3 regions of the Paralcaligenes sp. KSB-10 genome follow, and region 2 is predicted to be linked to each of the others. Evidence: predicted binding sites of a transcription regulator. Region 2 holds the regulator's gene; each other region holds the start of a gene.
The links. The regulator LexA, encoded in region 2, represses DNA repair genes until DNA is damaged. The targets are predictions, from matches to a motif close to ACTGTATNNNNATACAGT.
Positions count from the first base shown of each region.

Region 1: the regulator LexA is predicted to act here: its motif matches at 905-922, upstream of LSG25_RS02015 (VRR-NUC domain-containing protein).
Region 3: the regulator LexA is predicted to act here: its motif matches at 1,254-1,271, upstream of recA (recombinase RecA).

Region 1 is NZ_CP089848.1:445,154-447,423, forward strand. Features, by position in the region: gene LSG25_RS02015 (VRR-NUC domain-containing protein) at 1-891, opposite strand, end outside; gene LSG25_RS02020 (5'-methylthioadenosine/S-adenosylhomocysteine nucleosidase) at 1,118-2,008, shown strand; gene LSG25_RS02025 (cupin domain-containing protein) at 2,023-2,270, shown strand, end outside.
Region 2 is NZ_CP089848.1:245,064-247,333, reverse strand. Features, by position in the region: gene LSG25_RS01110 (amino acid aminotransferase) at 1-580, shown strand, start outside; gene lexA (transcriptional repressor LexA) at 684-1,328, shown strand; gene LSG25_RS01100 (CaiB/BaiF CoA-transferase family protein) at 2,158-2,270, opposite strand, start outside.
Region 3 is NZ_CP089848.1:837,579-839,848, forward strand. Features, by position in the region: gene recX (recombination regulator RecX) at 1-2, opposite strand, end outside; gene recA (recombinase RecA) at 92-1,174, opposite strand; gene LSG25_RS03875 (response regulator transcription factor) at 1,380-2,069, shown strand; gene LSG25_RS03880 (sensor histidine kinase) at 2,137-2,270, shown strand, end outside.

The sequences.
Region 1 (2,270 bases), 200 kb from region 2:
CAGGGCGGGTTCGAATTGTTCGCTGCGTTCCAGAACGCGTACGGCTCGGCTGCGGGCGCCGGAATAGGCGCATTGCGAATACAAAGCATGGGCGCGAGCCCAGTCCTTGTCTTTTTCGTAGTGTCGAGCGATCTGGAATAGCAGTTTGGCGCGGCGTTGTTCAAGCCATTCGTTCTGGTACGGATCCGAAGGAATATCAGTCTGCACCAGGCCTGCATCGGTGCCCGAGCGGAGTCGTTCGCGGCAATGATGCAAATGCAGATAGTCGGCGATGTCCTGGCGGTTTTGGAAAATGCGCGAGGTAGCGGGAAATTCCACCTTTTCATACGCATACAGGCCCAGGTCGGCGAGGACGAACTCGGACCAGTCCTGGCGTAAATTACCAAAGAACATCAAGCGCAGGCACTCGCAAACGGGCATGACGAGCAGTTCATACACGTGGTCGGTAGCGCCGCAATACCAGGCATCGTAGGGCTGGAGTTCGGTGTAGCGGTCTTTAAGAGACTGCAACTGGTCGGCTTTCCTGGCGTTTTTATCGGGCAAGGCAGAGTCGAATACGCAGCCCAGTTCCGCCTTGGTCAGCAGCGTGAACAATTGCTCGAGCGTGAGCGGTGGCCTGTCGTCCAGCCAGCGCTGTTCGATCAAAGCCTGCGCGGCCTCGACGGCGCCGCCGATTTCGTCATAGTGCAGCTTGCTGCTTCTGAAGAGCGTGCCCTTGCGCATGATCATCCTGACCAGCAGCGCGCGCGACGCGCGAGGCAGCATGCTGAAGTTCCCGATGAAATCGCGCTCGGTATCGAGCAGCAGGTCGCTGTAGCGTTGTTCGACCCAGCGCAAGACCATCTCGAAATTGTCAAGATAGTAGTAGCGGTTTTCCAGCACTCGGTTCATGGTATTGCGTATTACTGTATTTAAAAACAGTATATCAAGCTTTGGGCCAGGACTATTCATGGCCGGCGGGCTTTTTATCGATCACCGCGTGAAAGCTGGATGGGCGTTGTGTATTGACCCCGATGGCACTGCACGTACAATGCGGCATGCCCTTTCCTTGAACTATTATTTGCGACCCCGCGCCATGTCCCGCTACTTCGACCGCATTGTCAGAACTGTCTCCGCCATGCTTCTCGTGGCCTCTTGCCTGCTGTTGCCCGCGCATGCGGCGGCATTGCTGGACAGCATATCGCGCATCGCCGTTATTTCGGCATTCGAGCCCGAGCTGGCCCTGTTGCACGGCAAGCTCAAGCAGCCGGAGAAGTTCTCCGTCAATGGCGTGGAATTCACCACCGGCACGCTGCAGGGCAAGCCCGTGGTGCTGTTCCTGAGCGGCATCAGCATGACCAATGCGGCGATGAATATGCAATTGGCGCTGGATCGTTTCAAGATCAGCCATGTGGTGTTCAGCGGTATTGCGGGAGGGGTGAATCCCTCCTTGCATATTGGCGATGTGACAGTCGTGGAGCGTTGGGGCCAGTATCTGGAAGTGCTGATGGCGCGTGAAACGGCGCCCGGCGTATTTCAGCCGCCGCCCGGCAAAGACGATTTCAGTTTTCCCAATTTCGGCATGATGTATCCGCGGCCGGTAAAAGTACGTTCCGCCGCCCAGCCGCAAGCCAGCAAGAAATTCTGGTTCGATGTCGATCCGCAGATGCTGGCCGTAGCCAAGTCCATCCGCAACGTGAAACTTGCTTCATGCGACAAGCGGAATGAATGCCTCAAGCGCCATCCCGCGCTGGTCGTTGGCGGCAACGGCGTGTCGGGTTCGGCCTTCGTGGATAACGCCGCCTTTCGCGAGTACGCATTCAAAACCTTCCATGCCAATGTGCTCGATATGGAAAGCGCCGCCTGCGCCATGGTGGCTTACAGCAATGGCGTTCCATTCATTGCGTTTCGCTCGCTCAGCGACTTGGCCGGCGGCGGCGAGGGCGTCAACGAGATGCATACTTTCATGAATATCGCGGCCGACAACTCGGCCAGGGTCCTGCTGGCTTTCCTCGCTGCCTGGAAATAAGGAAAAGGCGCCGCATGAATACCGATGCCACGCGTGTGGAAAGCCTGATCGAGCGGTTCCAACTGCAGCCGCATCCGGAAGGAGGCTATTACCGCGAAACCTATCGCGGCGGGCAGAGCGTGCGGCGCAGCGCGGATGGTGCGCAGCGCAGCGCTTCGACGGCTATTTATTATTTGCTGGATCAGGGCGCGTATTCGGCCTGGCACCGGATCGCTTCGGATGAAATCTGGCATTTTTATGCCGGCGGTCCGTTGGACGTGCA
Region 2 (2,270 bases):
GGTTCCTTTCATGGACATTGCCTACCAGGGTTTCGGCGACGGCCTGGAAGAAGACGCGTCGGTGGTGCGCATGTTTGCCGAACAAGGCCTGAACATGCTCATCAGCTCCTCATTCTCCAAATCATTCTCGCTTTACGGCGAACGCGTCGGCGCCCTGACCATGGTGTCGGCCAGCAAGGAAGAATCAGGCCGGGTTCTAAGCCAGCTCAAGCGTGTAATTCGCACCAACTATTCCAACCCTCCCACCCACGGTGGTACCGTGGTTTCCATGGTGCTGAACTCGCCCGAACTCTTCAAGATCTGGGTTGGCGAGCTTGCCGGCATGCGCGAACGCATACGCGCCATGCGCACGCAACTGGTCGAAAAGCTGAAATCCCATGGGGTCAAGCAGAATTTCGATTTCGTGCTGTCGCAGCGCGGCATGTTTTCCTACTCGGGCCTGACTTCCGCACAAGTCGATCAGTTGCGCGACGAACATGGCGTTTACGCGGTCAGCAGCGGCCGCATCTGCGTGGCGGCCCTCAACAGCCGCAACATCGACTACGTGGCGCAAGCCGTCGCCGAAGTATTGGCAAAATAGCGGTCCATTTAGCGGTCCATTCGTTTTTCCGGCGGCAAACACTTGATTTTTTGTATTGTTTGCCGCAGAATCCAAGCTGTACATAAATACAGCTTATTTCGCAATGGCCGCCAAACTCACCGAGCGTCAACAACAAATCCTCGACCTCATCCGGGCCGAGATCACGCGCACCGGCTTCCCGCCCACCCGCGCCGAAATCGCGCGCGCGCTTGGCTTCAAGTCGGCCAACGCAGCCGAAGACCATCTCAAGGCGCTGGCTAAAAAAGGGGCTATCGAGCTCACCGCAGGCGCCTCGCGCGGTATCCGCCTCAGGGACGATGCAGCCGCCTCCGTTCAGTCGCCGTCCTCCATGCTTGCGCAATTATTGCTACCCATAGTCGGCCGCGTGGCCGCCGGCAGCCCTATTCTGGCTACCGAGCACATCGAGCGCGAAATCGGTGTAGAACCAGCTTTGTTCAGCCAGGCGCCCGACTACCTGCTGCGCGTACGCGGCTTGAGCATGCGCGATGCCGGCATACTCGACGGCGACCTCCTGGCTGTCAAAAAAACCCCTGAGGCGCGCAATGGCCAAATAGTGGTGGCCCGCCTGGGCGACGATGTCACTGTCAAGCGTCTGTCCAAATCCGGCAGCCGCATCGAACTCCTGCCCGAAAACCCCGATTTCAAACCTATCGTGGTGGGGCCTCAAGATGAGTTCTCCCTGGAAGGCATTGCCGTGGGGCTGATACGCACTACGCCGCTGAACTGAAGCCTCGTACTCAGGGCGGCAGCCGCAAGTCTTTTCCAGCGTATTTTCGGTTCGAGTGTTTACAGAACTGAACGTGTTTCAGTCGATTATTTTTGAGCCGTTCGTTCAGGTTTGAGCTTATTACTTTGTACTTTGGACGGTAGTTCTGTAAAGACGCCGCAGGGTGGGCGGTGCTGTGCAGTCCGGCACGTCCAGCGGTCGAGGTGCTACGCACCCCGACTGCCCGGGTCTGCCTCGTCCAGGCGGGCGTCGGGCCAACTCGCAGTGCCTCGCGCGCGAGGCACTGCTCAGACAGGGCCCGCCGAAAGCCCCCGCCTTCCCTTCGTCAGCACCCGGCGCTGGACTACCGCCGGACTGCACAGCACCGCCCACCCTGCGGCTTGCGTTGAGGTAATGCAGCGAGGTATACGTTGGGGAGCCCGTGTTTAGTCAATCGAGTCGTACATCGAGGTATACGTGACCACGTGATGGAGGCATGGGTGCGGGCACGTTAATTCCAGACATCCCGTAACGTAATTCCAGGCATGCCATTACGCGAGCCGTCTATTGGGGCTTGGGGTCAGGGCCGGCGTAAGGCGTGCGCCGGATGCTACCGTAGGGAAGGCGGGGGCTTTCGGCGGGCGCTGTCTGAGCCCAGCCTCGTGAGGCTGGGCGAGTTCGCCCGACGCCCGCCTGGACGAGGTAGATCCGGATCAAGCACGCCGTGCCGGCCCTGACCCCAAGCCCCGATAGACGGCGTCTTTAAATACCAAACCGTAAATACCAAACCGACCAAAACGTCAAACGCCACAAACACTCGAGTGCCCTAAACACCCGAATCAAAAATGCTCTAATGCTTCCCGTCTTTGCTATCGAGCCAATCCATGATTGCCCGACGCGACCCATCCAGTTCCGGCACCGACATACTCCTTTCAGGCAAGCCTGACGAAAAGCGCACGGGAA
Region 3 (2,270 bases), 590 kb from region 2:
ATGTTAAATGGCAATCAAATACACCAAGAGCAGTGCTGGCAGGCCACGACTGGATCGATTATCGAGCCAGCCGGGACAAGCGCGCCATGCCTTATTCGTCGGCTTCGGCTTCCGCCTCGACAGCGTTGGCGGGCTCCCTTACCACTACGGCAGCCTTGGCTATCACGCCCAGTTGTTCACGTACCCTGTTTTCGATTTCAAGAGCCATGTCGGGATGCTCTTTAAGATATTCGCGCACATTGTCCTTGCCCTGGCCGATGCGCGTGCCACCGTAGCTGAACCAGGCGCCGGCCTTGTCGACGATATCGGCCTGGACACCCAGGTCGACGATTTCGCCTTCGCGTGAAATGCCGCTGCCGTACATGATATCGAACTCGGCCTGCTTGAATGGCGGGGCCACCTTGTTCTTGACCACTTTGACGCGGGTTTCATTACCCACGACTTCGTCGCCCTTCTTAATGGCGCCGATACGGCGGATATCGAGCCGAACCGAAGAATAAAACTTGAGCGCATTGCCGCCTGTGGTGGTTTCGGGATTACCGAACATGACGCCGATTTTCATGCGGATTTGATTGATGAAAATAACCATGCAATTCGTTCGGTTGATACTGGCCGTAAGCTTGCGCAAAGCCTGGCTCATAAGGCGAGCCTGCAGGCCGGGAAGCGAATCGCCCATGTCGCCCTCGATTTCGGCTTTGGGCACAAGCGCCGCCACCGAGTCGATGACGATGAGATCGACCGAACCCGAACGCACGAGCGCATCGGTGATTTCAAGAGCCTGCTCGCCTGTATCGGGTTGTGAAATGAGCAGATCGGCCAGGTTGACACCCAGCTTGGAGGCATACTGAACGTCGAGCGCGTGCTCGGCATCGATAAAAGCGCAGGTACCGCCCACTTTTTGCATCTCGGCAATGACTTGCAGGGTCAGTGTGGTTTTACCGGACGATTCGGGGCCGTAGACCTCGATGACACGACCGCGCGGCAAGCCACCTACGCCCAGGGCGATGTCAAGGCCCAGCGAACCCGTGGAAACCACCTGGATATCGTGTTCGACCTTGTTGTCGCCATAGCGCATGACGGAACCTTTGCCGAACTGCTTGTCGATTTGCGATAAGGCGGCAGCAAGTGCTTTGGCGCGCTCGGCGGTAGCGGCTTTGCTATTTTTGTCGTCCATGTACGATCCTTGGCTAAAAAAATTGAAGTTGGACGCGGTAGCGCCCACTATGATCCGAATGATTATTGCACCAAATTATACTGTATAAACAAACAGTAAATAAAAATATTCGCCGAATTCATCGTTATCCCTTACTGGTCGGCGTTCCGGCCACGTGTCAAAATGAAACATTCCACGGGGGAATCAAAATCAACAGGCCAGGGACATGCATATTTTAATCGCTGAAGACGATAGTATTCTTGCGGATGGACTTTCCCGTTCGCTACGCTACGACGGCTACGCCGTCGATGTCGTCAATGACGGTTCCAGCGCCGATTCCGCCCTGCAGCTCCAGGCTTTCGACCTGCTTATCCTCGACCTGGATCTGCCGCAACTGCACGGCCTCGAAGTTCTGCGCCTGCTGAGGCAACGGCACACCCCCATACCGGTTCTCATACTGACTGCGGCAGATGCCATCGAACAACGCGTCAGGGGGCTCGACCTGGGCGCCGACGACTACATGGCCAAACCTTTCGCCCTGACCGAGCTCGAAGCCCGCGTACGGGCCCTTACCCGCCGCAGCTCCGGCAACAGCACCACCGTGCTCAAGCACAAGAATCTCAGCTTCGACCTGAATGGGCGCATTGCCAGGATACATGACCAGCAAATCGAACTGTCTGCGCGCGAAACCAGCCTGCTCGAAATTTTTCTCTCGCGCTGCGGCCGCATGATCAGCAAAAACCAATTCGTCGACCTGCTGTGCGAATGGGGTGAAGAAGTCACCACCAATGCCATCGAAGTGTATATCCACCGACTGCGCAAAAAGCTTGAACCCAGCGGTGCGCGCATCATTACGGTGCGCGGCCTGGGGTATTGCCTCGAACCCGAATCGCGCAACAATTCGCTCGCCGCCTGAGGCGGCGCGGCACGCGCGCCCGGCGGCTCCGCCACATCAACGATCTCCAGCGCCCAGCGTACAAGCCTTGTTCAAGCCACCTCCACCGCAGAAAAAAAAACCCAACAGAACTCTGCTGAGCAAAATCCTGATATGGATGTTCGGGCCCCTGTTTTTGTTGTGGACAATCGGTATTGTCATTACGTACTTTATTGCCCAGAA